One region of the Methylophilus sp. Leaf414 genome, then DNA from elsewhere that is predicted to be linked to it. Evidence: predicted binding sites of a transcription regulator. Region 1 holds the regulator's gene; the other holds the start of a gene.
What was found. Region 1 encodes sigma-54, which starts transcription at its own class of promoters, with help from an activator protein. Its sites were predicted from a motif close to TGGCACNNTTCCTGCT; they were not measured.
Positions count from the first base shown of each region.

Region 1 (3,163 bases):
GATGCCATTGCTGGAAGGTCTTGATGGCGTTAATAAAATGTCCAAATCGCTGGGCAACTATATTGGTATCAGCGAGGCACCCGAATTAATTTTTGCCAAAATCATGTCTGTCTCCGACACGCTGATGTGGCGCTATATTGATTTACTGTCTTTTGCCTCACTGGAAACGATCGCCGAATGGAAAGCGCAAGTTGCCGGTGGCGAAAACCCGCGTAATATCAAGGTAGGTTTTGCGCAGGAAATCGTAGCCCGATTCCACGGACAGGCAGCAGCAGAAAAAGCACTGGCAGATTTCCAGACGCGCGCCAAAGGTGGCATCCCTGATGATGTGCCGGAAGTGGAAGTGGCCATTGAAGGCGAGAGTATTGGTATCAGCCAGTTACTGAAACTGGCTGGCCTGGTAGAAAGCACCAGTGAAGCGATGCGTGCCATTCAGCAAGGTGGAGTGAAACTGGATAGCGTAAAAGTGGAAGACAAAAATCAGCAATTGGAAAAAGGCGTGGTGGTGGCCCAAGTTGGCAAACGCAAGTTCGCCAAAATAACCATTAAGTAATTAACTGCTTGAAAGTAAAAGGCCGCTTTTTAGCGGCTTTTTTCTGGAATATAGAGATTACGCTTTAAAGTGACTTACGCAAATTGGCGGGTGGAATGCTCAATGATTCACGATATTTGGCAATGGTCCGGCGCGCTACCACAATGCCCTGTTGTGCCAGGGTGTCGGTAATCTGATTATCTGACAATGGTTTTTTGACGTTTTCTTCTGCGACCATCTGTTTGATCAGTGCTCGGATCGCCGTCGCCGAGCAGGAACCACCAGCATCTGTCGCAACTGAGCTGCCAAAGAAGTATTTAAGTTCATAAACGCCGCGTGGTGTGAGCATATACTTATGCGTAGTTACCCTGGAAATGGTGCTTTCGTGCAATTCGAGTTCTTCGGCAATCTCACGTAATACCAGCGGGCGCATGGCAATGTCACCGTGCTCAAAAAAGTTGCGCTGCCTATCCACAATTGCTTGCGATACGCGCAATATGGTCGAGAATCGTTGCTGGATATTCTTGATCATCCATTTGGCTTCTTGCATCTGGCTTTGCAGATACTGGCCGGAACTCTCACGATTACGTTTAAGAATATCGGCATACATCTGGTTGATGCGCAATTTAGGGATCACGCCATCATTCAGGGTAGCTACCCAAATACCTTTAATCTTTTTGACCACCACATCATGCTGGATAAAATGATCGTGGCTGAAATTGGAAAATTCGCTACCCGGCCTCGGGTTTTGCTGGCGGATTAGCTGTTGCGCGCCTTTGAGTGAGGTTTCATCGCAACTCAATTGTTTGCGCAGCTTCACAAAATCTTTATTGGCAAGCAGTGCCAGATGATCTTTGACCAGTGCAATGGCGGTTTTCAGGTAGGGCGTATCCCCAGGCAAGGCATTAAGTTGCAATAACAGGCATTCACGCAAATCGCGTGCACCTATGCCGATGGGATCAAGATTCTGGATCAGCTTGAGTGCGGTCTCCAGCTCGAGCAAATCTACCTCAAGTTCAAGCGGCAGGTTTTCAACGACTTCCTGCAGATCCTGTTCGAGATAGCCGTCATCATTAATGCTGTCGAGCAGCAGTTTAACCAGGCTCATATCACGGTGCGATAAATGCGCCAGCTGAATCTGGTCTATGAGGTGCTCACGCAAGCTGATGCTGCTGGCATCCTGGCGGGAGAAATCGCCGTCTTCATCGTCATTATTGTTGCGGCCTGCCTCGTCCCAATTGCTGGTACTGCCAAATTCGCCATAATCATCTTCAAATTCCGGCGGTGTGAATTCTTCATTAAGGTTGGGTAATTCGCCTTCGTTACCGCTAAGGTCATCCCGTAATTCTTCACGCAAAGTATCGGCTGGCGAAGAAATATCCTGTTGAATGGCAACGTCAAATGAACTGGCATCTTCCACTTCAGCCTGAGCCTGCAACGGTGCTTCGGGCGTGTTATCTTCAAACTCGCCTTCTTCATTGTCAGCCATTTCCAGTAAAGGATTTTCCTGCAAGATGGCTTCCAGCTCCTGGTTAAGTTCCAGCGTCGACAATTGCAACAGACGGATAGACTGCTGCAACTGCGGCGTCAGAGCCAGGTTTTGCGACATGCGTAATTGCAGGTTTTGCTTCATAACAAATTACAGCCTAAAGTTTTTGCCCAGATATACTTCACGTACACCTTCGTTCTGGATGATTTCATCCGGCGTACCCGCGGCAAAGATGGCGCCTTCATTCACGATATAAGCGCGGTCGCATATATCCAGCGTTTCACGCACGTTATGATCTGTGATTAAAATGCCTATATTCTGGCTGCTGAGGTAACGGATAATTTTCTGGATCTCGATCACCGCAATCGGGTCAATCCCGGCAAATGGCTCATCCAGCAGAATAAACTTCGGGTCAGTTGCCAGGCAACGCGCGATTTCAACCCGGCGGCGCTCACCCCCTGACAAACTGACAGCCTGGCTATTGCGGATATGCTGGATATGTAGCTGATCCAGCAATGATTCCAGTTTGGCTTCACGCTGTTCAGCGGTATAAGGACGGGTTTCCAGTATCGAAAGAATATTATCGGTCACAGACATCTTGCGAAAAATGGAGGCTTCCTGCGGCAGGTAGGCCAGACCCATACGCGCACGCTCATGCATGGGGGCGTGGCTAACATCGGTACCATCCAGGGTGATACGGCCGTCATCCAATGCCACCAGGCCAACAATCATATAGAAGCTAGTGGTTTTGCCTGCACCATTCGGACCCAGTAATCCGATCACTTCACCACTGTGCAAATCAAGCGTGGTGTTTCTGACGACGGTACGGCCCTGATAGGTTTTTTTTAAATGGCTGACGCACAAATGGCTGTTGTCTGGAGAAACGGTTGTTTGCATATTGCCAGTCTTTACTGTGATTCTTTCTTGGATCCGTTTTCAGGTGCATCGGGTACCGGTTCAGTCCTTAACTGCAACGAGCGATTCATCCGCAACCCTTGTTGGGTATTAGATTTGTTATCTAACACTGGTGGGGTTGTTTTGTTTTTTGGCTGTATGGTAGCTTTCACGCGGCTGTTGGCGGTGCCATTCGGGTTTGCTTTAGTGCCACCGATCACTTCTGCATATTCGGCATTGGCGTCATA
Region 1 covers NZ_LMQQ01000005.1:69,183-72,345, forward strand. Annotated here, with positions in the region: gene tyrS (tyrosine--tRNA ligase) at 1-553, shown strand, start outside; gene ASG24_RS12910 (RNA polymerase factor sigma-54) at 618-2,165, opposite strand; gene lptB (LPS export ABC transporter ATP-binding protein) at 2,172-2,918, opposite strand; gene lptA (lipopolysaccharide transport periplasmic protein LptA) at 2,930-3,163, opposite strand, start outside.

Region 2 (3,163 bases), on a different contig from region 1:
ATGGCTTGGAAACGATACGTAGCCTGAATTCTTCAATTTCGCTTTTGCTGGCAGTCGGGCCGACCAGCATGCCGTAGCCGCCGGAACCTTGCACTTCCTTGACGACCAGCTCGGGAAGATGATCCAGCACATAGGCCAGATCATCTTCCTTGCTGAGTTGATACGTAGGTACGTTCTGCAGGATGGGAGACTCACCCAGGTAAAATTTAATCATCTCCGGCACATAAATATATGTTGCCTTGTCATCGGCCACGCCGGTACCTACGGCGTTAGCCAATGTGACGCCACCATTGCGGTAGACGGAGAGCAGACCCGGCACGCCCAGCATGGAGTCGGGCTTGAATACCAGAGGGTCAAGGTAGTCGTCGTCGATGCGGCGGTAAATCACGTCCACCCGTTGCGGGCCTTGCGTGGTGCGCATATAGACGGCGTTATTGCGGACAAACAAATCCTGGCCTTCCACCAGTTCAATACCCATTTGCTGGGCGAGGAAGGCGTGTTCAAAGTAGGCGCTGTTGTAGGCGCCAGGAGAAAGTAATACCACGGTCGGGTCAGTGACCCCGGTCTGCGCGACAGAGCGCAAATTGTTTAGCAGCACATGCGGGTAGTGTTCGACAGGGGCAATCGGGTATTTTTTGAATAAATCAGGGAACAACCGCATCATCATTTTGCGGTCTTCCAGCATGTACGATACGCCAGACGGCGTACGCAGGTTATCCTCCAGTACATAGAACTGCGATTCGCTGGTGCGTACCAGGTCAATCCCGGCTACATGTGCATAAATCTGGTTTGGCACATTCACACCGACCATTTCCGGGCGGTATTGCGAGTTGGTCAAAATGCTGTGCGGCACAATGCCGGCCTTGATAATTTCCTGGTCATGGTAAATATCATGCAGGAACATATTCAGGGCGCGGACACGTTGCACCGCACCTTTGGAGAGATGCGCCCATTCACTGGCAGAAATCATGCGCGGGATCACGTCAAACGGAATCAGGCGCTCGGCTCCGTCTTCTTCACCGTAGACATTAAAAGTAATGCCGACACGGCGGAACAATACTTCGGCTTCAGCCCGTTTGGCCGCCAATTGCTGTGTAGGTACAGCACTCAACCAGCGGTCGTAAGCCTGGTAGATGCCACGTACATTGCCACCATACCCCTGCATTTCATCAAAAAACTGTTTGGCCGTTTGCGTCATGGTCCATGACCTTTACATTATTTGTATCTGATATCAGCAAGGTGTGTGCCAGCCAGAAAAATAGTTTTAAATCATTGAGTTAAGTAAAAACATGATTCCGAGAACATACTTAATGCACCATTAAGGTGCGTGTGAGGATGCGGTTATTGGTGCGATATTTTAGAAGTTGGATGCGTAAAGGTCTTGAAAATGCTTATTTGTAGCTGAACGATTGCTCAAATTTTTCCAGTACCTTTAAATCCACTTCGGTGGGATTGACATAAGAAATATGCACATTGTTCCACTTGTTGCGATAGGAAAATAGAAAATAGACATGCCGTTGCTTGATACTTTTATCCTGAAAACTGTTTTCCAGCTCATAGTTGAGTTTGCAGTAATTGCTGTTGCAGCTTTTTTGCACGCTGGCCTGGTTGATCAACGGCTCTTTACTGGCCTTAGTCCAAAAGCAGTTCAGTACATTTTCATGTGAGTCACCGCCATCGCACGCTGGCGTATCCACATTGATTACTACCGAGAAGAAATTGGCGTTGCCATAATACATATAGTGGTCATTGGAGTCCGCTTCCCTGACCGGCCGGAGCGGAGGTGCATCGAAAGTAATTGCCCAGCCCTGGTCCGGGATAGTCAGGGTGGTGATTTCAGCAACGGAAAGTTGGGGAAATACGCTGGTCAAGACATAGACGCAGAAAGGTAAAGCATAGCGGAGAAGATGCATGGTTCTAGACCCTATGTTTTCTTGGAGTGATCTGACTATACCATCATGCCAGTAGGGTTAAGCCACTTTGCAGGCGAAGTGGCTTAATTATTTATGCAAATTGTTGCATTTATTCAATATTCTGGATTTGTTCGCGCATTTGCTCGATCAGCACTTTTAACTGCATGGACACCTGGGTGGTTTCAATCGCAACTGATTTTGAGCCCAATGTATTCGCTTCACGATTCATTTCCTGCATAAGGAAATCCAGCTTTTTACCGACGGCGCCGCCAACGCTAAGAATACGGTCCATCTCGGTAATGTGCGAATTCAGTCTCGCCAGCTCCTCATCCACATCGGTGCGCTGCGCATACAACACGATTTCCTGGCGCACGCGGTCATCATCGGCTTGCATCGCTTCGCGCAATTTGGCGGTGAGTTTTTCCTGGTATTGCTGAATCGCTTGCGGTAATAACGGCTTCACAATACTGATTTGCTCGCGCACGCCTTGCAGCCTGTCCAGCAATACCTGTTTGAGTTTTTCGCCTTCACGCTGGCGCGCGGCAATTAGTTCGTCTATCGTCTGGCTCAATCCCTGTTGCAGACTTTCTGCCATGGCTTCAGTATCTACCGCCTCAGTTTGCAATACGCCCGGTAACTTGAAAATATCTACCAGATTTACCGGCTGTGCTTGTGGGAAGTGCTGGTTCAGGTCTTTCAAAGTCTGTGCAATCTGCGCGACCATGGTTGGGTTGAGCGCCAGTTTACTGCTACTTGCGCTATCGCTTTTCAGGCTCAACCGGCATTCCACTTTGCCGCGACCAAGCCTGGTCTGCAGCTGTTCGCGCACCAACGGTTCAAACTGGCGCAAGCTGTCTTCAATTTTGACATTCAACTCCAGGTAACGATGATTCACTGCGCGCAATTCGATCAGTAACAGGCCTGCCGGAAAGCGGGTTTCGCTGTTGGCAAAGCCAGTCATACTTAAAATGGGTTGATGATTGGTATTCTTTTTGGAAGTCATTATTCGCTCCGAGCTAAGCGGGGGATTGTATCAAAAGCGGTATCGATATGCGAAAATAGCGTTATAACAAGTTAACACAGTTTATTTCGTGTTTTCCTCAATAAAAGCCATGATTAAGTACGTTAACCATTAAGTGAAGCTCGCCAATAAAATCGATATTGCACTGCCAGTAGGCACCGTGTTGCATGACTACACCATCACACGGGTGCTGAGTCTGGGCGGGTTTAGCTTCGTCTATCTGGCACAG
Region 2 covers NZ_LMQQ01000002.1:174,528-177,690, forward strand. Annotated here, with positions in the region: gene ASG24_RS05275 (circularly permuted type 2 ATP-grasp protein) at 1-1,198, opposite strand, end outside; gene ASG24_RS05280 (hypothetical protein) at 1,392-1,913, opposite strand; gene ASG24_RS05285 (YicC/YloC family endoribonuclease) at 2,023-2,916, opposite strand; gene ASG24_RS05290 (serine/threonine-protein kinase) at 3,050-3,163, shown strand, end outside.
Region 2: ASG24_RS05275 (circularly permuted type 2 ATP-grasp protein) is a predicted target of sigma-54. The motif match lies at 1,234-1,249, and genes of this name have one in related genera.